One region of the Rickettsiella endosymbiont of Rhagonycha lignosa genome, then DNA from elsewhere that is predicted to be linked to it. Evidence: riboswitches for the same ligand, from Rfam matches in the RefSeq annotation. Region 1 holds a riboswitch; each other region holds the start of a gene.

Region 1 (7,827 bases):
GTCTTCAGGAACAAATTGTCTAGTAGCATTGATTAATTCTTCAAGATTTTCAATGCGCGCTTGGCCACGTTCCCCTTTTTCTTTTTTATAATGATTAAATAAACCAGAACTATAGAGAACTTGTTCGGTTTGTTCTGCTAGGCTTAGGTTTTTAGTATCTTCATCTATTTTATCGATCAATTGGATAAAAAGAGTTAATGCATTGGCTGCACGTGCAGATAAGGTTGGCGTAGTTAATAAATGTTGAGCGGCTTGCCATAGAGAGATAGCTTGAGAGCGTGCTTCCATACGTAGTGTTTGTAAGGTTTGATCGCCAATCCCTCGTGTTGGCGTATTGACGACGCGCTCGAAAGCCGGATCATCATTTCGATTTGCAATTAAACGTAAATACGATAAGGCGTCTTTGATTTCAGCACGTTCGAAAAAGCGCAATCCACCGTAAATGCGATAAGGAATTTGAGCTGAAATTAAGGCTTCTTCAAGTACACGTGATTGTGCGTTAGATCGATACAAAATAGCAATTTCATTCGCCACTACTTCTTTCTTTAATCCTTGTTTTATTTGATTAACGATAAAACGCGCTTCATCTAAATCGTTAAAAGCACCATAAAGTGATATAAGATCACCTTGACCACCACTGCTCCAAAGCTTTTTACCTAAACGACCATCGTTGTGCGTTATTAAGGCATTAGAAGCGGCTAAAATTACTCCAGTTGAACGATAATTTTGTTCGAGGCGAATCATCTGGTTTTCTGGAAAATCGCGCGTAAAATCTTGAATGTTTTTTACACGAGCGCCACGCCATCCATAAATAGATTGGTCATCATCGCCAACTATCATTAAATAGTTTTTTCCGCTAGTTAATAATTTTAACCAAGCGTATTGAATGGTATTAGTGTCTTGAAACTCATCAACCAAAATATATCGAAAACGTTCTTGATAATGGTGTAAAATATCTGGGTTTTTAATAAAAAGTTCATAACTACTTAAAATTAATTCTGCAAAATCGATAACACCATTTCGAATACAAATCTCTTCATAAGTTTGGTAGATACGAACTAAGGTTTTGGTGTATGGATCATGAGCGTTAGCGACTTGATGAGATCGAATTCCTTCATCCTTTTGTTGATTAATAAACCATTGCACTTTTTTCGGGGCCCATTGCGCTTCATCAAGATTCAAGCTGACCAAAATTCGTTTAATTACACGATATTGATCATCACTATCTAATATTTGAAACGCTTGGGGTAAGCCTGCTGCTTCCCAATGTTGGCGTAATAAGCGGTGAGCAAGTCCATGAAATGTGCCCACCCACATCATCCGCATAGGGATATCGAGTAAATTTTCTAAACGTTGGCGCATTTCTCCAGCGGCTTTGTTAGTAAAAGTGACGGCAAGAATATTATGTGGAGATATATTTTCCACATTGATTAGCCAGGCAATACGATGGACTAACACGCGTGTTTTGCCGCTACCGGCTCCAGCTAATACCAACAAATGTGTTAGCGGGGCAGCAACGACTTGTTGTTGTGCCTCATTTAATGATTCTAATAAGGGATGATTAGGATTAGACATAGACGGGGATTGTAACGAAATTTCTAACTTTCTGCATGATTTATTTTTTCAGATGAAAAATAGGAAGATAAGATTCTTTGGAATTCTAGATAATATCTAAAGCTTAATCGTTTTTATTATATTTATTTCAGATATTTGTTAAATTTGTAATTTTATTTTATTTTTATCTCGAAGGATTAATAAGCTTAAATTATTAGATGGTGTAGCATTTAATAATTCTCTAATTTTTTTAATGTCTAAATTATTAACATTAATATTATTAATTTGAAGTAAAATATCCCCATTTAATAATTGGTAGGGAGCAATATTAGCTGGATTGTTATAACGAAATTCCAGCTGATCATTATAATAAGCTAATGAAAAATAACGTAAGAATTTTTTATCATTTTGAGTAAATTTAGTAGCGTTGTAACAAAATTGCATTTTACTAGGGATAAAAATATAATTATCAAAGCGTGAAAAAAAATCAAACCCTAATTTGTTTATATTATTTTTAGTTACATGGATCTTGAAGTTTCCTACGGGCATCTGATCAAAAAATAAACAGTCAATTAAGTAAGTTTCATTGGTGTTTAATCCACTTGCTGAAGCTCCAACAATATTTTTTTGATCCAAAGTTAGTTTGCACATTTTTGAGTTTTCCCAAAAGCTCAAAAGCTCTTTAGAGATTATGGTATCATCCGCACCAGTATCTACGTTTATAGATGCAGAATTCCATTGATCAGATTTATTTTTATTATTTAATATTAATAAAGGAGATTGGGCGTAAGCATCTTCGTAGGGAACACAATTTTGATAATTAATTTTGGTTGGCGCCTGCTTCCATATAGCTACAGTTTTGGTTTTATTATTAATAGCCCAGTTTAATTGACGAAAAACCTCTACACCTAAAATACCATCTATTTTTTGACCAATAGCTTGACTAAATAATGTTAAATCTAATCCAATCCAAGGATCGTGGCCCAATATAGTGTAAGTTCCTATTTCTATTGGTAAAGGACGCCACAATTTAAAATTATTTAATTTATCATTTGTAGTAATTAAGCCAGCAGTAAGAAATTGATGAAAATAAAGAGGAATATCTTCTTTTGGTGTAGCTAATGTTAATAGCGATGCGAGCTTATTATCTATTGCTGAATAACTAGCTCCCGTATCTAATAAAAAAGAATAACGTTTATTTTTAATAATAACAGGTAAGACAATTCCATTGGCAGATAATGGAGTTACAAGTATCAGATTAGTATTGTGTTCTAGTTTTTTTGAGGGCTGACAAGCTGTAAGTAGGATTACAATTGTGCTTATTAAACAGCGGTAAATATAAGAAATTTGCATTTATACTTTTTTATTAATTTCTAATGAAAATTAGATTAATTTTAACACATAATCTTCACTTGCTAAGGTGTTATTTATTATTTTTTTTTGTTGTAAAAATAACATAAATTTTTTGTAAGCATTTTTGTTGAAATTAATTGGATGAGGTGCAATATAGGGTAGCGTAGCTTGCCAGATCTGATGATTTAACTGATTGTTTAGGGCAGGGTGGTTTTTTGCAAATATTAGCCAGCTTTTTTCTGGGTTACTCAGTAAGTAGAGTGTTGCTTCATTAAGTGCTGTCAAAAATTTAATAATACGTGGATCAGATAATTTTTTTTTATTGGCGATGATAATTAATTCATCATAAGTTGGAATTCTAGCTAGCTCGACGGGAAAGATTTTTACCGCTTGATGAGCAAACTGCATTTGTAAAGGTTCTACGTTGCGCATTACATTAATAACAGCATCGACGCGATTGCTTAAAAGTGCTTGCGTCAAATCGTATTGTACATTAATTGTTTGTACGTCACTCATTCGTAAATGTGCTTTTTCTAATAAGGCATTTAACATTAGCGTTCCTTCAACATGCGATGTATAAGCGATACGTTTGCCTTTTAAATCGGCAAGCTGATGAATAGCCCCATCTTTTTTTACAATCAAACAATTTAAAGGTTGGTTTATTAGAGTGGCTATGCGTATTAAAGGTAAACCTTTTGCAGCTTGTACCATTAATTGCGGTTGATAACTAACGGCCAAATCAGCATGGCCTGCTGCCACCAGTTTAGGGCCATCATCTGGATTGCTAGGCGCAATAATATTAACTTGTAATCCTTCGCGGGCAAAGAATCCTTGTTCTTCTGCGATAAAAATGGCTGCATGATTGGGATTAACCAACCAATCTAGAACCAATGTTAAAGGCTTAGCCGCAATATTATTGTTAAATAACAAAATACTTATTAGAAGAATGATTTTTTTTTGTATTTGCATAAATAAATATTTTATTTTTTAAAATTATAGGCCTATTATTTAAGTCGATTTTAACAAAGTCCAGGGTAAGGCCAGATTAAGTAAAGTATCAACAAGGAAATACAGAAAAATTCCTAGAAAAAATATAACCACTAATACAGCAAACATTAAATCAATTTGCATCTGAGCGTTAGCATTTAACAATAAAAAACCTAAACCTTGATTCGATCCAACCCACTCTCCAATAATGGCTCCTAAAGGAGCCATAGCCGTTGCAAGTCGAATGCCGGAGGCAAGGTTCGGTAACGCCGCTGGAATACGGATTTGATAGAGAACTTGCCAACGATTACTATTCATAATCACAGCGTTGTTTAAATAATTTTCTGGGGTTTGTTTTAAACCATCAAGAAAATTATTGGTGATAGGAAAAAATAACATGAAAGTGGTGGTAATAATCTTAGCCGTTATTCCATAACCAAACCAAAGCACCAATAAGGGAGCAATTGCAAATACTGGTAAAGCTTGGCTGGCCAATAATAAAGGAAGTAAGAAGGCATGCAGTGTACGAAATAAGCACATACTGAGCGCAATGGCTACACCTAATACAATTCCAAAAAATAAGCCAAAGAAAATTTCAGCTAGCGTCGGTAATGTTTGTGAAGTAATTAACCTTACATGGTTAATTAGGCTATGTAAAACTTCAAACGGAGTGGGTAATATGTAATTAGGTAGATGTAAAATACGAATCAAACATTCCCAAATTAGAATAAACCAAACTGGGATGCACATTTTATGAAAAAATAAAGGATAAATTTTTAAAAATAACTGTTTGCAAGCATTAAGTTTTAAAGGGTATAGAGATATCACGAATTTTTGAAGCTGCGTAATTCTATTGCTGAATTGATTACGCAAAACAATAAAGGAAACCATTATTTATGTTCCTGAAGCATACTTAAAAGTTTGGTTTGCCATTGTAATAATTCGGGATTATTTAATGAGCGAGGTGGTAAGTCAGCAAGATCGCAGTTTATAAAATTTATTTTTGCAGGTTCACCTGACATAATTGCAATATGATGTCCCAAACGTAATGCTTCTAAGGGGTCATGTGTCACTAATAATACAGTGTGATCTTTTAATGCGTTTGCTGTTAGTTCTTGTAGGTGATAACGAGTAATGGTATCTAAAGCAGAAAAAGGCTCATCCATCAATACGATAGGCCGCTTTTCTAACAGTACGCGTGCTAACATAGCACGTTGTTGCATTCCACCCGACAATTGTGCAGGGTATTTATTTATGGCGTCATTTAAGCCTAGCTGATGCAATAATTCCCGAGCTTGAATATACGGCTTGTTGTCTCGTCTTAGGCGGTAGCCTAAGACAACATTATCTAAAATAGTTAGCCAAGGTAACAAAGCATGGGTTTGCGGCATATAAGCTAAGCGACCAGCCAAGCCTTTCTGATCGCAGGTGGTGGTGACAGGTGCTGAGATTGAGTTTAATCCGGCGATAAGTTGTAAAAAACGACTTTTGCCAATGCCGCTCATACCTAATAGACAAGTTGTTTGTCCAGCTGCTAAATGGAAATTTAACTGGTCGAATAGAATTTTATCTTGGTAGTGCAAACTTGCGTTACTTACCAATACAGCGGGCGATTTTAACATACACTTTTCCTACGCGGGCATGATCCCGATCAGGTTAGAAGGGTATTTCTCAGCCCAATTATTAGGCACCCCTAAGCGAAAACGCATGGTAACAATCTCATAAGCAAAATAAAAGGGTCAAGACTTAGAAACTTTAGATTTAGTGACTTAATTTGACAGTGTTATTTTTGAACTAAGAGTCCTCCTTGAGTTATTTTAAAAATTGAAGTTTAATGGAATTGATCACACTGATTTAAAACCAATAAAATTATTAAGTGTTTGTCACAAAATTGATCGACCTCATTTCTACTGCGAGGAATAATATGCGTAAAATTTTTAAATTAGTGCTATTAACCAGCATTTTGTTAAGTGTGTCTAGCGTTGTATGGGGAGCCAGCATAGTAAGAGATCTTAATTTTTCTAATTATAAAGGTAGATGGGTGGTTATTAGTTATTGGGCAACATGGTGTGAATATTGTATGGGCGAAATACCTGAATTAAATGCATTTTATCGAGCGCATGCTGACCAGGTTGCGATGTTCGGATTTAATTATGATGATCCAGGAAATTTACAGCAACATATACAACAAAGTGGCGTTATATTTCCTACATTAGTGAATGATCCGAAAGCTGATTTTGGTATACGAGGTATATCTGGTTTGCCAACTACATTTATTATTGGGCCTAATGGTCGATTGAAACATGTATTAGAAGGACCGCAAACAAAACGTAGTTTAGAAAGAGCTGTTGGCTTATAACCTAAAAAACCGGTTCATTGTTTGTTGTGTTATCTTGCTTTTCTGCTGGCATTTGAGTATCAGTATTATTGTTATCTATAGGTACTTCCCCAGGACTATCAATTGCATTGAATGGGGTCGTATCTTCTTGTGTCGATATTCGTGATAAATCATCTTTACGAAAATATTCTAGGATAGAGCCTGGTGTTCCATCAGGTAATAAATTACCTGTGGTGGGATCGATACTTGCCGTTACTATATCAGTAGGTTGTGGCATGGTTTTTTCAGCCTGGCCTTTTAATGCGACACGCATGAAATCAATCCACATAGGTAAAGCGGCTTTTGCACCATATTCTTGAACAGAACTCGGTTGATCGAATCCTATCCAAACAGTTGATACCAAATTACTGTTAAATCCTGTAAACCAAGTATCGACATAATCACTTGTTGTGCCAGTTTTTCCAGCCAGATCATTCCGATTCAACACCCTTGCCTGTGAACCTGTGCCATAACGAATGACATCTTTTAAAGCAGATGTCATGAGGAAAGCGATGTCAGCAGGAATGACTTGTGGTGCATAAGGACTATCTTTTTCATCTGTTAATGGGGGCTCAATTTCTCCGCGCAAACAAGCTTCACAAGCGATTTTAGGTTCTGCCTTATAGATGATTTGACCTTGTTCATTGGTAATATGATCAATTAAATAAGGGGTTATTCGAAAGCCGCCATTAGCAAACACAGCGTATGCTCGAGCTAATTCAAGAGGAGTGACTTCACCGGTGCCGAGTGCTAAAGTAAGATTACGCGGTAATTTTTTTGAGTTAAAACCAAATCTTTTTACATACGTTAATACATAGGGAACATCGATAGCTTGTAATAAGCGAACGGATATAAGATTGATGGATTTAGCTAGAGCAATACGTAAACGCCTTGGGCCGCTGAAAATATGATTATCATTTTGTGGGCGCCAAGGTTCATCACGACCAGGTATATCAAAAACCAATGGAGCGTCATTAAACACATTGGCTAGGGTATATCCCTTAGCTAGAGCAGCTGCATAAATGAAAGGTTTGAACCCTGATCCGGGTTGTCGTTCTGCTTGAACGGCACGATTAAATTTACTTACATTATAATCAAAGCCACCGACTAATGCGCTAATGGCGCCTGTTTGTGGATTTAATGCGACTAAAGCACCTTGTACTTTAGGAATTTGCGATAATTCCCAAGTATTATTTGCAGTTAACTCTACACGAATAACATCGCCGATATGAACTTTATTTTTCAAGACTTCAGGTGGCGGATTTAAATTAGTTGCGTCAAGGTGGGGCACGGTCCAGGCTACACCTTGCCAGGGAATGAAAATCATTTGATTATCGACTAAAAGAGCGGTAATAGCTTGATCAGTCACAGAAATAACAATAGCTGCGTCTAAACCATTGATAGAAGCAACGCGATGTAATGCATTCAAAGTATGAGTTACTTTATTTGCATCTAATGGAGCAATATTTTTTTCTGGTTTCCTATATTCGTGTCGTTTATCGTAAGCTAATAAAGTAACTCCTAAGGCTTTATCAGCAGCAATTTGTTGGGCCGAA
Region 2 (7,827 bases), 220 kb from region 1:
AATTATTGTTAGCTTCGAATTGTACGGCTATTGCCTATGAAACAGTTACCGATGCACGGGGTGGTTTGCCTTTGTTAGCGCCTATGAGTGAAGTAGCAGGACGCATGTCGATACAAGCTGGCGCACATTGTTTAGAGAAGGCACAAGGAGGACGTGGAATTTTATTATCGGGTGTTCCTGGTGTTTCATCCTCGAGTGTTGTTGTTTTAGGTGGCGGAGTTGTGGGTAGTAATACCATTCGCATGGCATTAGGCTTAGAAGCGCAAGTGACCGTGTTGGATAAATCAGCCGCAAAACTAAAAGAATTAGATCTACATTTTGGTGGACAATTGAATACTATTTTTTCCACACAAGATTCAATCGAGAAATATGTACCCTTAGCAGATTTATTAATAGGTGCGGTGTTAGTACCCGGAGCAGAAGCGCCGAAAATTGTAACACGGGATTTATTAAATAAAATGCGCCCAGGTTCGGTAGTTGTGGATGTATCCATTGATCAAGGTGGATGTTTTGCGACAAGCCGGCCGACAACACACACGGATCCTACTTATATTGTCGATGATATTGTTCATTATTGTGTGAGTAATATGCCGGGTGCAGTGCCACGTACTTCGACGTTTGCTTTGACGCATGCCACACTGCCTTATATTTTAGCTCTAGCGAACAAAGGTATTTACCAAGCGTTGGCTGAAGATATCAATTTACGTAATGGCTTGAATATTTCACGTGGTCGTATCACACATCAAGCGGTGGCGCATGTATTTGATAAGCCTTATGTTTCAGCACGGGAGGTTTTGAGTGTCTAATTGTTTTATTCATGAATCCTTGCGATCCGTCCCTATTACGGCTATTTTGCCAGAGTCGTGGCCAGCTTGGTTAGCAGAACAGACAAATACCACGCAACAATGGTTACAATCGATTAATTTTATTGCAAAACCAGGAAGTTACAGTTTACTTCCTGGAACCGCAGGACAATTGCAACAAATTTTGTTGATATGTAATGATGAAGCGGATTTCTGGACGTTCGGTTTGCTACCCACTGTACTTCCCGAGGGTCATTATCATGTTGAAGGGATAGATAAATGTAAATCATTGGAACAAATTGCTTTAGCATGGGGCTTAGGTGCGTATGAATTTATCCGATATAAAAAATCAACTCGACCTTTAGCACAATTGCTTATTGCAAAAAAGAACCATGCTCAATTAATGATAAAACTTGAAGCGATTTATAGAGTTCGTAATCTAATCAATACGCCAGCGGATGATATGGATCCGGCAGAACTCGTAGAAAATGTATTTCAGATCGGCAAAAAATACCATGCCTCAGTGACACAGATAGTTGGAGAAGATTTATTAACCGCTAACTATCCCGCTATTTATACTGTCGGTAAAGCAAGTTGTCATGAACCACGTTTAGTTGATTTAAAATGGGGTGATAGTAAACATCCAAAAGTTACCTTAGTGGGTAAGGGCGTATGCTTTGATTCGGGTGGTTATAATTTAAAGTCTAGTGGCAATATGTTGGCTATGAAGAAGGATATGGGTGGTGCAGCAAATGCTATCGGTTTAGCCGAAATGATTATGGCACATCAGTTACCGGTGCGTTTACGTTTATTGATTCCTGCTGTGGAAAATTTGATTGCAGGCAACGCTTATAAACCAGGTGATATTATTCAGACTCGACATGGTTTAACGGTAGAGATTGGAAATACCGATGCTGAAGGTCGACTTATTTTAGCGGATGCTTTGTGTGAAGCGGATAGTGAAAGTCCAGAATTGTTGATTGATTTTGCTACCTTGACTGGTGCTGCAAGAGGTGCAGTCGGAACAGAAATAAGTGCCTTTTTTACCGACCAAGAACAATTAGCACATGATATTATACAACATAGTCACCAACAACAGGATCCAGTATGGCGTTTACCTTTATATAAACCGTATCAAAAATTGCTCGATAGCAAATTTGCCGATTTAAACAATTGTGGATCTTCACCCTTTGCGGGTGCGATTACAGCGGCGTTGTTTTTGCGTAGTTTTATTAGTGCAGAGACAACGTGGTTACATTTTGATTTTAATGCTTACAATGTTAATAACAGACCAGGCCGACCCGAAGGCGGAGAAGCGATGGCAATATTAACGGTATTTAGTTATTTATTAGAACGATATCCAATTTAATTAGAAATTTTACTGACATGGAGGTTATATGCCAGATATTTTTTTTGAAAAAAATTCAGAAACTAATCGATTAAATGTAAGTATAAAAACTGAAAGATTAGTGATGGAGTCTACTATCCCCAACCATCTTTGTAATTATAAAAAGCTATTTATGGACTCAGAAAATATGCTTAAAGTAATGGATGGAAATCCTTGGAGTGAAGATAAAATTGGCGAACAACATAAACAATGGGTTGCAAAATGGAATAATGATAACCCCTTTAGTTCATTAGCGATTTTAAAAAACGATACCGATGAATTTATTGGACATGTTTTATTAGATGAGAGCAAGTGGCCTGGTGTTGCTCACTTAGCTTATGCTTTAGATAAGAAATTCTGGGGACAAAAGTATGGGAAGGAAACCATACCGTTGGTTGTGCAAGAATATGCACCCCTATTAAAAGAAAATTATAAAATTTTAGGCGAAAGTTTTACGGGTATTTATGCAACTGCACGTCCAGATAATCCCCCCTCTATTAAATTACTGCAGACAGCAGGGATGAAAAAAATTGACGAAAAGCCTAAATGGGGGCAACTTCGTCATTTTTTCTTTATAAATACCATCGATTTAATAAAATTTCCAAGTGCAGTGTGTGCTACCAAGCCTGGATTAATTTAAAAAAGATGCTTTTGCGTAATTTTAATAATGTAGAGACGAGGTAGTTATACTTTGATTTTAATGCTAGCGAAATGCAAATTGAATAATTTTTATTATTTTTTTTGTTAAAATTATTATTATCAATAATTTTATTGCAAAAAAAAATCCTTTATTTATACTGCGTTTTCTAATTTTTTTATATTTGGAAAAATAAAAAATATGCCAACCATTGATCAACTTCAGCAGGAAATTGCAAAACAAACAAACTGAGCTCTCGAATTGTAGTCGAGATTTAAAAATGCTGACCACACGTCGTGCTAATCAACAACGTGCAGTAACAAGAAAAGAAAATAAAATATCTGATCTTACCTATCGATCCAATTTAACGGCAACTGAAAGTGCAAATTTGGCCAACTTGCAACGCGAGCTTCCCTCGGATCAACAAGAATTACGTAACCGTGAAAGTGAAATGCGCACTTGTTCTGAAAGCGAAACTAGATTGATATTACAAGTTGGATGTTTGAAAAAGGAGTTAATAAGCAGATTAGAAACTTCAGAAGCACATAGCGACGCCAATCGAAAGAGCTTCAGGAGATAATAATTGCAAGACAAGCCATTAAATTTAATATAGAATTGACTTGTTAGATGGCGCGGGGTGTCGGAAACGGCTGAGATTATGACCCGTCGAACTTGAACTGATTCATATCAGCGTAAGGATCGCCTTCAAAAAATTCATCCCCTATTTCTAGGTGGGATGTTTTTCTTTGCCATCTCCATTTTTATTTATTAAGAGAGGTTATGGCAATGTCAGTATTAAAATCTCGCGTCAGCTTGTTACTCAACTGGTATACCAATCCTTACCATGCGCCGATTATTGTCGCGCAGCAATTAGGGTTTTATGCACAAGAAGATATTAAATTAGCAATACTCGAACCCAACGATCCCAGTGATGTAACCGAATTAGTCGGTTTGGGTAGCGTTGATTTTGGTGTAAAAGCGATGATCCATACTGTCGCCGCTAGAGCGAAAGGTTACCCAGTCACCTCGATTGGTACGCTACTCGATGAGCCTCCCACTGGCTTAATTGCCTTAAAATCAAGTGGAATTCGGCAATTTCATGACATCGTTAGCAAACGCGTAGGTTATATCGGCGAGTTTGGTAAGAAGATTATTGATAATCTAGCAGGACTTGCGGGTATTGATCCAAATAGCTATGAAACCGTTCGCATAGGAATGAATGTCACTGATGCGATCTGTCGTAACATTATTGATGCTGGTATTGGTTTCGTTAATTTCCAAAAAATCGAATTAGAACATCTACGCGGTGAAACCGTGTTTTTGCGTATCGATCAACTTGCTGGTTTAGGTTGTTGCTGTTTTTGTTCGGTACAATTCATTGTTCCGGAGCAAACCTTACAAAAAACTGAATTAGTTCAATCTTTTCTTAAAGCAACGCAACGTGGCGCGACATTAACTACCGAACAACCTGAAGAAGCCTATGAATGTTTATGTCAAGCAAAACCACAATTACGTACGCCGCTTTATCACAAGATTTTTATGCATAGCTTACCGTTTTTTTCGCGTAATTTATTCAACGTTGAACGAGATTGGGATAAAGTTGGCCGTTATACTAAACATTTAAATATTGTCGATAAACATTTTGCAATCACGGACTGTTATACCAATCAATTTTTACCTAAAGTTCCCTACTCGGAAATACCGGCCGTTGCGGATTGTTTGGCCAGCGAATGATGATGCAAGCGGGCATTGTAGGAATGGGCATCATGGGTCGGTTGCTAGCACTAGCCTTACATAATGTCGGCTGGCAAGTCAGCTTATTTGATGAACAACAAGGAGATAATAATTGTAGTTCTACTGCGGCGGGTTTATTAACGCCATTTTCTGAATGTGATAAAGCCGATCCGGTGATTTCTCGCTTAGGTCAAGAATCGCTTACATCCTATTGGACTACTATTCTCAAACAATTAGCAGAACCTATTTATTTTCAGCAAGCTGGCTGTATTGCGGTTCATCATCCTCATGATAAAGCAGAATGGCAGCATTTTTCTCGGCGGATCAGTAGTAAATTGCCAGCAAAGGATTATTTTCAGCATTTATCCAAAGAAAGCTTGATGCAACTTGAACCTGAACTCGATAAGTTTGAAACAGCCTATTATTTTCCTGATGAAGCACAAATAGATTGTCAGTCTGTTATGCATAGTCTAAAAAAATATTTGCAGGCGCAAGGTATTTCATTTCGTTGCAACACACACCTTACATCATTGGTATCTAGAAGAATAATTACTCAGAAAAAAACCTATGAATTTGATTATGTTTTCGATTGTCGAGGGATGGGTGCGCGCACAATTTTTAACGATTTACGTGCGGTGCGAGGCGAATTAATCCACTTATATGCACCTAATGTGCAATTACAGCGTCCGATTCGTTTTTTACATCCGCGTTATAGTTTATATATTATTCCAAGGCCCAGAAATATTTATATTATCGGAGCTAGCGAAATTGAAGCTGAAGATTATAGTCCCATCTCAGTTCGTACGAGTTTGGAATTAATGACAGCGGCTTATTATTTACATCCTGGTTTTGCTGAAGCACGAATTATTGAAACGAGAACGCATTGTCGACCGACTTTAGCATCGCATTTACCTTGCATAAATCACGAAGAAGGGTTAATAGCCGTGAATGGACTATATCGTCATGGTTATTTAATCGCACCCGCATTAGTGGAAGAAATTTTGTGTGGAATAAATCAACAGGATCTTCAATATCCAGAACTTTGGAAAACTTATGATAAATGTTTTTCTTAATAACAAAAGCCTTAGTATTGAAACTGAATCAAGTTTGTATGATTTTTTAATGCATAATGAGCAACTTAAAGATTATGTGGCTGTGACCGTCAATAATACCTTAGTGGCACGTAGGGATTTTAACACTACTTTCTTAAAAGCCAATGATTGTGTGGATGTTTTGATACCTATGCAAGGAGGATAAGTATGTGGAATCTAGCGGGAAAAATTCTAGAAAGTAGATTACTATTAGGTACTGCACACTATCCTTCATTGGCGATGATGACAGCGGCAATTCAGACTTCGGGCGCACAGATCATTACCTTATCTATTCAACGTCAAACAGCATGTAACTTGGGTGGAGAAGATTTTTGGCAAGCTATAAAAAAACTAAATTGTTTTCTTTTACCGAATACCGCAGGATGTAGAAACGCTAATATGGCCATTAAAACGGCTGAGATAAGTCGAGAATTATTTAATACTTCCTGGATAAAATTAGAAGTTATCGGCGATGAATATAATTTACAAGCGGATCCCATCGAATCAATTAAAGCGGCAAAAATTTTAATTGAACAAGGTTTTGAAGTTTTTCCTTATTGCACCGATGATTTAGTGATCTGTCAAAAACTTGTCGATGTGGGATGTAAAATTTTAATGCCTTGGGCGGCGCCGATTGGATCCGGCAGAGGCGTGTTAAATCCCTATGGCTTAGAAACATTACGTTGCCGATTACCAAATACTACATTGATTGTTGATGCAGGTATTGGAAAACCTTCTGATGCAGTGAAAGTAATGGAATTAGGGTTTGATGGCGTGTTACTCAATACCGCAGTTGCGCTTGCACAGCAGCCTAATGCTATGGCGCAAGCATTTCGTCATGCCATTATAGCGGGGCATGAGGCGTATAGGGCAGGAATAATGCCAGAAAGAAATGTTGCTCATCCCAGTACGTCATTAATTGATACACCATTTTGGCAGCAAGAAAATAAAGTATGAAATCAGCAAAGCTATTAATCATTGATTATTCAGACCCGGAAGGGAACAGCGCAAGCATTGATTTAGAAACACTGAAAAATTTTAATGTTCAATCCGCAACGATAATCGAGACAATAACAAAATACACTGAATCTAACCGCGCAGATTTTATAAAGTTACTTCCCTTTAGCGATCTCCTTATCTGTAATTTGCTGGAAGTGGAGAAAATATTAGATGTAACGCTGAATACTTATCAAGACATACAACAAGCTGGGCAGCGCTTGTTACAGTGGGGCGCTAAAAGTGTATTAATCAAAGCAAGTCAATTAAAAAAAGATTTCTTTTCTCAAGATTATTGGAGTAATCAAGAAGAATCGTTTTGGATGGCTACGCCACGATTACCAAAACAAACTATTGTGACCAAAGTTATTTTTGCTACGGCTATTGCCTCCTGTTTAGTGCGTAACTACTCGCTGAAGGATGCGATGGTTATTGCAAAAATGTATGTACAACGTGGATTACGTAATGCTTATACAGAAAATCAAACGCTAAAGTTTTTTCATAATGGATGGCCAGAAGAACAAATCGATCTTCCTTTTGTTTGTGCAAAACCTTTATTGAAATTACCCCCTATTTTTAAGCCGTGTATCACAGGTTTATATCCTATTGTTGATAGCAGTCACTGGGTAGAAAGATTATTAAGGCAAGGTGTAAAATGTATTCAATTACGTATTAAAGAAGCGAACGAATTATTTTTAGAACAAGAAATTAAGCGGAGTGTACTTCTCACAAAGCAATATCAAGCCAGGTTATTTGTTAATGATTATTGGCAACTGGCTATTCGTTTGCAGGCAGCAGGTGTGCATTTGGGTCAAGAAGATTTACATGACGCGGATATCAACGCGATTTATCGTTCTGGATTATATCTCGGCGTGAGTACCCATTGTTATTATGAAATGGCACGCGCGCATGCCAATAATCCATCCTACATTGCTTGTGGACCGATATATTTTACCAACAGTAAAGAAATGGTATTTTCACCGCAAGGCATTGAGCAATTAAAATGTTGGCGAAGAACACTTTCTTATCCATTGGTTGCGATTGGTGGGATTAATCTTGAACGTTTACCGGATATTGTAAAGTCCAAAGTGGAAGGGATTTCAGTTATTTCAGCGATTACACAAGCGCGTGATCCTAGTATGGCAATTGAAGAATTTTTACGACAAATAAACCAACCAA
Region 3 (7,827 bases), 700 kb from region 1:
TAGGAAAATTAGGCTTTATGCCTATACCATCAATGGCTGCAATAACACTTACACCATTCCAGGCATGAACTTCGTCGGTTAATTGCGTAGCGATTTCTTGGACAAATCGGTTGCGCACAATATAAAGTAATTCGGCTAAATTACGTGGTTTATGAAAAGAATCAACGATAATGTTGACACGGTTATGAAAACCTTCAGTGCATTCTTTAATCTCTTCGGTTAATTTGTAAATTAAACCATGGCGATGGTCCGCAGAGAGTTCACCTAGTTCTGCGTCCAAATTCCCTAGTAAGCGATGATAAATAAGTTGCAATTGTTCTAGTAATAGAATTTTGGTGCGATACTCGGATGCTTCGCCCACATGTTTAGCAAAACAATTGTTTGGTAATTTATTATTCGTTGTACAAGCAATTTTTTGCAAATCCTCCAACCAATTTTCAGCTAAGGTGGGTAAGGTTGAAGGGTCTATTACTGGAGGAGGTTGATACGCAAAAACAAGATTTTTATTAAAGGCAGGGTCCATTTGGTATTCATCTAACATTTAATATCCCTCTCTGTTATTAATATTTATTATTTAAAAATGCTTTATATGTATTAATTTATAGTAAATAAAAATAAGAATATCAGTTCAATTTCGCATTCACAAGAGCATTAAGATTAAATTAAATAATTTTAATTTTTTTTTAAAAAAAAGGGAAGGTTAAATAATTTTATAAAAAATATTTTATTTTAAGTGGGCCAGGTTTGTTGTGAGTAAGCACCTTGCCAAAATTGCCATTCACACAAGGTAGCTAATCTAAAAGCGCTTAACATATTTTGTTTACAGTGGATGCTGGCATGTTCTGCAAGTTCATTGACTGTGGCTATGACTAATTCCACGGAATGATTAAACTCATCACTCGCATATAAATCGATCCAGACTTGATAAGGGTTATTGGGAATTTTTTTATTATAGGCGCGTTGTCCTACTTGTTGATAAACCCAAAAGCAAGGTAATAAACTCGCTACTGCTTCTTCTACAGGCGCTGTACTTGCCATACGTAATAAATAATTGGTATACATAAAACAAAAAGGGCTTTGTTTAGGGGTTATAGGGGTAGTAGAAGTATATTTTTTTAGAATAGTATTATGCAAATCACGTTCGGCTTTAAGTGCATTTATGGCAAATTGAATAAATAATTCACTTTGCCGATCATGGGGTAATCGTGCTGCAGTAAGCGCAAGTGCTTTTGAAAAATCTGTAAGATATAAAGCATCTTGATGTAAATAAAAGATAAATGTTTCGATAGCTAAAGTACCCTGGGCCAGCTCTTGATTAAAAGGATGCAGATAAATTTTAGACATGACATCTGTAACGGAAGTTTTAAGTTCATTAAACATGTTGTTTTGCCTTATTTAAAAAATAAAAATGATGGACTGGACCTTGGCCATGACCTAGTTTTAAATTTTTTGCCGCTAAAATGCATTCTGTCAAATAATGTTTTGCTTGAGTAATGGCGCTAAATAAACTCTCGCCTTGTGCTAAATAAGAAGCGATTGCTGCAGATAATGTACAGCCGGTGCCATGTGTATTTTTTGTGTCTATGCGCAAGCTATCAAAACGGTGTATTTGTTTTTGCGGGTAATCATAAAAAATATCTGGCGAAGACATGGTTTTTAAATGACCACCTTTCAGTAGTACCGAAGTTTTATAGCGTGTTGCGAGTAAGGTGGCGGCGTCTTGCATACTGCGATGGTCATTAATGTTAAGTTTTAAAATAGCTTCGGCTTCTGGAATATTGGGTGTAATCAATGTCGCTAATGAGAATAAAACATCCACTAAAGCTTGTATCGCTTGAGGTTTTAATAAAGTATGACCGGTTTGAGAAATCATGACCGGGTCAAGCACTACAAATGGAGGTTGATATTTTTTTAAATTTGCAGCGACTAAATGGATAATCTCTTCATGATAAAGCATACCGAGTTTAACTGCGCCTATGGATAAATCAGTAAAGACAGCATCGATTTGTTGTTGAATAAACACTAATGGAATTTCTTGTATGGCAGTGACAGATAATGTGTTTTGCGCAACTAAGACGGTAATGATGCTGGCTGCATAACTACCTGTGGCTGAAATTGCTTTGATATCTGCTTGTATGCCGGCGCCACCGGAGGGATCCGTACCTGCAATACTGACGACACTGGTTAATACTTCGTTATAGAGTGACATAAGATGTTCATTCAGCAATTGTCGATTTAAGGAAGGCTTGTAAATCATTCTTTTGTACTGAATATAGGCTATCGAGTAGTTGAGAATAAAAACTGCCAGGACCTGAGGATTTTTTTTCTGCATATTCGCTAACTAATCCCATCCAAGCCATCGCATGCACGCAAGCATTGAATCTTTCCGGATTAATTGCTAAAAAACTGGCAATCATAGCGGTTAATGAACATCCCATACCGACCACTTTAGTAAGTAAGGGTGTGCCATAATCTAAGGTGATTGTTTGTGTGGCACTGACGATAAAATCAATTTGGCCACTGACGACTACGATGCATCGGTATTGTTCAGCTAAGGTTTGCGCAGATGCAAGGGCATGACGACTGATTTGTGTTGAATCGACACCTTTCGTGATGATGGAAGTATCTAACAAAGCCATGATTTCTGAAGCATTACCACGGATGACATCGATACCTCTTTTTATAATAGTTAAGGAGGCTTGCGTGCGATACCGGCTGGCACCGGCACCGACCGGATCGAAGACGATAGGGATATTACGTTTTAAAGCAGCGTGTTGAGCTTGTTTTATGGCAGTCAACCACGTTTCATCAAGAGTACCGATATTGATGACTAAGGCTTGGGCTAATTGAATAATTTCTACTATTTCCTCTTGGGCATGCGCCATAATCGGCGCGGCCCCTAATGCGAGCAAAAAATTAGCGGTAGTCGGCATAACGACTAAATTAGTGATATTGTGGATTAACGGATGGGTTTGACGGATTAAATCGACGTCATGGTATAGCGATTCTAAGGTAAATGCATTGATATTCGAGAGGGAGGCGCTTTTAACTGAGCAATTTTTTGTTTTCAATGTACTTCTTCCTACGCAGGTCTTAGCCCGATCAGGTTATGAGGGTTGAATGGGAACATTCTCTCAGCCTTTAAAAAAAGCACCCCTGGAGTGGCTACTATTAGACAGGAATTAATGGGTCGGATCAAGTGACTTTTCTTGGTCATTGCCAGTGAGTAGTGCATAACAATCTACACTAACACGACATCCGATTGCAGGCGCGCGCATACAACATTTACTCGCCATGATGGGCCGTTTGCTGCTATAGTTTGGGCATGGAAAATCAAACGCTGAAATCGATCTGTGAAGCCGCTATTCTTGCTGCCGGTGAACCGGTGAGTATTGAGCGCTTATTCGATTTATTTAATCCGGAAGAACGGCCGACTAAAGCAGATCTGAAGAAAATTCTGTTGGAATTAAGCGAAGATTATCAAGATCGCGGAATTCAGTTAAAGCAATTGGCGAGTGGTTATTGTTTTCAAACCGCTAGTGCACTCAATGCCTGGGTTAAACGACTCTGGCCGGAAAAATCAGCGCGTTATTCACGTGCTTTCTTGGAAACCCTCAGTATTATTGCGTACAAACAACCCGTGACGCGCGGAGACATTGAAGCGATACGTGGTGTGTCAGTAAATCCAAATATTGTTAAAACCTTGCTGGAACAAGAATGGATACAAGTGGTTGGGCAACGTGAAGTTCTAGGACGACCTAATCTCTATGCAACGTCGAGATTATTTCTTGATCATTTTGGTTTAAAAGAATTAGCCGATTTGCCGCCTTTTCCTTTGCCGCAAATGACAGAACCGTTAGAGATTTCTTTGTCTGCTGATAGCGAAGCGAAAGATACTTCACTTGATATTCTACAAAATTAAATTTAAATGCTTTATTCTTTTGAAGGCAGACATCCAAAGCTATTAGGTAAAGATATTTTTATTGCTGAAAGCGCTGATGTGATTGGCGCCGTAATTATCCATAATCATGTCATTATCTTACCGCAAGCGGTAGTCCGTGCCGATAATACCGTGATAGAAATTGGCGAAAATAGTAATATCCAAGATGCTGCGGTATTGCATACCGATCCAGATATGCCGATGCAAATTGGTCGATTTGTAACGATTGCTCATCATGCCATGGTGCATGCGCAGGCGGTGGGTGATTATTCAGTTATAGCCATTGGCGCAAAAATATTGAATAATGCCGTGATTGGTAAACACTGTTTGATTGCAGCGAATGCTATGGTATTAGCAAATCAACATATTGCGGATGGTTCTTTGGTAATGGGCTCTCCTGGTAAAATAAAACCATTGACTGCCCAACAAATAGCGGATATGCAATGGTATGCGCAACATTATTCAGCAAAAATTCATCGTTATCAAAAAGGACTTAAACGATTCGATCCCAAAACTTGCGAATAAATTTTAGTATGATGGGTTTGTGTGTAAGTGCTTACCGCAGTGAGTATTAATAATACTGCAATAAAAATTCTTGCTAACATACTAATCCTGTATCAAACTTTTCATCCTGAAAAGTATCATTTTAAGTATACCATTAAATCACTATTGGAAAAAAAATATAGCAAGAGAAAAAATAGCAGCGATGATGTTTAATTTAGCATAGTATAAGAGGATTAACTGGCTTTATTTCTTATGAATGAAAAAATACAAAAAATACTGGCTAATTTAGGTATTGGCTCGCGTCGCGAAATAGAACGTTGGATCCGCGCGGGTCGAGTGCGTATTAATCAGCGGCCTGCCAAGCTCGGCGACAGAATTGATTTAACCGCAAAAATTTTTATAGATGGTAGGCCAATTCCGCTCATATCCCCATCCGATTTTAAACGACGTGTATTGATTTATCATAAACCTGAAGGCGAGATTTGTGCACGTTCGGATCCCGAACAACGACCGACAGTATTTGAACATTTACCACCGTTACGTGGTCAACGTTGGATAATGATTGGCCGTTTAGATATTAACACCTTAGGGTTATTAATTTTCACCAATGATGGTGAATTAGCGCATCGTCTATCACATCCTTCTTACGAAATTGAACGCGAGTATGCCGTGCGTGTATTAGGTAAAGTGGATGAGAAAATTTTGCAGCGTTTAAGACAAGGGGTGAAGTTAGAGGATGGCATGGCGGCATTTACGCGGATTGAAGAGCGTGGCGGATCGGGTGCCAATCATTGGTATCATGTAGTACTTAAAGAAGGGCGCAATCGAGAAGTTAGACGTTTATGGGAATCGCAAGGGGTTGGTGTTAGTCGTTTATTGCGCGTGCGCTTTGGTAATGTGAGCTTGCCGGAAGATTTGAGCAGAGGGCAAAGCCGCGAATTAAAAACCGACGAGAGTCAAAAATTAGCTCGCTTGGTAGGTTTAGATTGAGTTGCGTATTTAAAGGAACAGATCATGCAAAAGGATTGCAACAGAAATCGTTGGTTAAAATACTATTTAATTACACTTATCTGTATCTATACGGCTAATGGCTTAGCGGATTCCTTAGCACCACGATTTTCTGCGAATGCCTATACCGGTGTTTATACAGTAGGATCAGCGGATTTAATGTGGTCACTCGATGGCAATGAAATCCACAATTTCTATGTGAATCCACAAGCTGCTTATGGTAGTGATCAACAATGGCAGGCAGATTTAGGCTTAGGTTATCGTTGGGTTAATAACGACGCGGCTATTTTAGGTTGGTATGCGTTTGCGGGCCGTACACGTGTTAACAATAATAGTGATTTTTGGATAGCGAATCCTGGCGTGGAAGTATTAGGAAGGCGTTGGGATACGCATCTTAATGCTTATATCCCGGTTGCTGGGCGTAGTAATGAAGTGAATTTTCGATACGAATTTAATTCAGTAAGCGAACCATTTTTTACTGGGCATAGTGAAGTAATTAATAACCTATTTGATCTTGCCAATGAAATTGAGAGAATTGGCAATGGTGCGGATGCCATGTTGGCTTACCAACTTTTTCGAGAAGTGCCTTTAAAAGCCTATTTAGGCGCTTATTTTTTTGATATTCACGGCACAGATAATTTACGCGGTGGTGTTGCTGGGTTTCAATATTGGTTTGATCCAAATATTAAAATTTTTACTAACTTTAGTTATGATAATTATCAACACAGCAAGGTGATAGCAGGCATCGGTGTGAGTTTTGGTGGGGTGAGAAAACATACCGCCGATCCTTCCCTGTCAGAAAGATTAACTGATCCTGTTGAGCGTTATTTGGCGCATTGGGGCCATGGTTCAGGTATTCCCAGCCGGACTATTTTCTTTGCAGAAGGCCAAGGAACCAGCACACAATTAATTAATGATAATATTGCTTTTTTCACTCAAAGCGGAAGTCCAAATGATGGCGGTATTGGCTTAACCTTAGCTAACTGTACGTTTGAAAATCCTTGTGCCCCTAGTGATTTCAGTCAAACTGGAGTAAATACCTTAAATACTTTATTAGCAAATACCACAATGTTTTTTAATGGTGGTAGTTACCCAGCATTGAATAGCGCAGGTACCGGAGCGATTAGTTTAAACCCAGGACAAAGTGTTTCTTCTCGTTCAGCAGATTTTAGCGAAAGCGCAGCGGGTGCAAATCGCTCGATTTTTAATGGTGCGTTTATTTTAACGAGTAACAATACCTTGAATGATATTATTTTATTACCTACGAACGATACGGCAGCAGGCAATGCAGTCAATGCCACTAACGCTAGTAATGTGAATGTTAATGGCAGTCAAATAGGTAGTGCTTCCAATCGATTTCTTAATACGGCTATCTTATTATCTGGCAGTCAATTAGCATTAAATAATAGCGTTGTTTTTGCGGGTCGACGTGCCGTTAGAGCAGAAGCTAATTCTTCATTTAGCATTCAATCAAGTCAAATGGATGTGACGCGAACTATAAATGGAGGAATAACGGGAATAAGTATAACTGGGAACAGTACGGGAAATATGGAAAATAGTCAGTTAAATGTAAGTGGTCGAGGTAACGCCTTTGGCGTTAATGCATTGAGCAATTCACAAATTACTATAGCTAATAGTGATATTTCTGTGACGAGTACAGGGGGTAATTCTATGGTGAGAGGGATAATGACAAACACGGGAGGTTCAGCCCTCATGGAGCTAGGTAGCTTATCCGTAACAAGTCCTAGCCCAAATGCCGCTATAACCTCAGGCGCAAATATTTCATTGGATTTGGTAGCTTGCACACTTAACGGAACGACAGTTGTTTGTTAGCTTTACTACGAGTTACTGCCGCGATAGTACGTAAAGTATTTTTTATTTTAGACCAAGCTAATTCGATGGGTGATAGGTTAGGGAGTATGGAGGAGATAGAGTAAGCGAGCTCCTGTCTTTTCAATAGCTTCTTTAACGCCAGCGACTTATAAGCTGAAAGATTATCCATGACCACTACGTTTCCTGGTGTGAGTTTAGGAACTAAGTTTTTTTGAATAAATGCTGAAAAAATAGTGCCATCCGTGTACCAGGCTCCAAACAGGCTGGCTGTAAAACCTTGACAACTTAATGCGCCTATTAAGGTAGTTCGCTGACCCGGGTAAAAAGCAGATTACCCTTTAGCACGACTTTTTCCTACCGCTCTTCCATACAAACGACTCATTCCACCATGAACACCTGATTCGTCAATAAAGATAAGTTGGCTGGGGTCGAACAGGTTATCCTATCTGAGTAGCCGCCGCCCTGGCTATTGCTGCATCAATATAATTAGGATCTACCTCTACTCCGATATATTCTCTTACAATCTCCTGCATTTTTTCAGA

What was found. Region 1 has a riboswitch for thiamine pyrophosphate ahead of AAHI99_RS06150 (ABC transporter ATP-binding protein). Riboswitches for the same ligand answer to the same signal wherever they lie in the genome.
Region 2: linked by a shared signal. The riboswitch ahead of AAHI99_RS05170 (ABC transporter substrate-binding protein) and the one ahead of AAHI99_RS06150 (ABC transporter ATP-binding protein) in region 1 are both predicted to bind thiamine pyrophosphate.
Region 3: linked by a shared signal. The riboswitch ahead of thiM (hydroxyethylthiazole kinase) and the one ahead of AAHI99_RS06150 (ABC transporter ATP-binding protein) in region 1 are both predicted to bind thiamine pyrophosphate.

The regions. Positions count from the first base shown of each region.
Region 1 covers NZ_OZ035011.1:1,386,894-1,394,720, reverse strand. The annotation lists gene uvrD (DNA helicase II) at 1-1,575, opposite strand, end outside; gene AAHI99_RS06165 (aspartyl protease family protein) at 1,714-2,907, opposite strand; gene AAHI99_RS06160 (ABC transporter substrate-binding protein) at 2,938-3,876, opposite strand; gene AAHI99_RS06155 (ABC transporter permease) at 3,916-4,785, opposite strand; gene AAHI99_RS06150 (ABC transporter ATP-binding protein) at 4,785-5,516, opposite strand; TPP riboswitch at 5,506-5,599, opposite strand; gene AAHI99_RS06145 (TlpA disulfide reductase family protein) at 5,819-6,253, shown strand; gene AAHI99_RS06140 (penicillin-binding protein 1A) at 6,255-7,827, opposite strand, start outside.
Region 2 covers NZ_OZ035011.1:1,163,798-1,171,624, reverse strand. The annotation lists gene ald (alanine dehydrogenase) at 1-806, shown strand, start outside; gene AAHI99_RS05185 (leucyl aminopeptidase family protein) at 799-2,172, shown strand; gene AAHI99_RS05180 (GNAT family N-acetyltransferase) at 2,201-2,830, shown strand; gene AAHI99_RS05175 (hypothetical protein) at 3,060-3,407, shown strand; TPP riboswitch at 3,451-3,544, shown strand; gene AAHI99_RS05170 (ABC transporter substrate-binding protein) at 3,614-4,561, shown strand; gene AAHI99_RS05165 (FAD-dependent oxidoreductase) at 4,564-5,634, shown strand; gene thiS (sulfur carrier protein ThiS) at 5,615-5,818, shown strand; gene AAHI99_RS05155 (thiazole synthase) at 5,821-6,609, shown strand; gene thiE (thiamine phosphate synthase) at 6,606-7,827, shown strand, end outside.
Region 3 covers NZ_OZ035011.1:684,629-692,455, forward strand. The annotation lists gene AAHI99_RS03110 (hypothetical protein) at 1-541, opposite strand, end outside; gene AAHI99_RS03115 (TenA family protein) at 730-1,380, opposite strand; gene thiD (bifunctional hydroxymethylpyrimidine kinase/phosphomethylpyrimidine kinase) at 1,373-2,209, opposite strand; gene thiM (hydroxyethylthiazole kinase) at 2,217-3,071, opposite strand; TPP riboswitch at 3,063-3,168, opposite strand; gene scpB (SMC-Scp complex subunit ScpB) at 3,326-3,922, shown strand; gene AAHI99_RS03135 (gamma carbonic anhydrase family protein) at 3,929-4,465, shown strand; gene rluB (23S rRNA pseudouridine(2605) synthase RluB) at 4,697-5,434, shown strand; gene AAHI99_RS03145 (hypothetical protein) at 5,459-7,285, shown strand; gene AAHI99_RS07585 (transposase) at 7,260-7,583, opposite strand; gene AAHI99_RS03150 (hypothetical protein) at 7,723-7,827, opposite strand, start outside.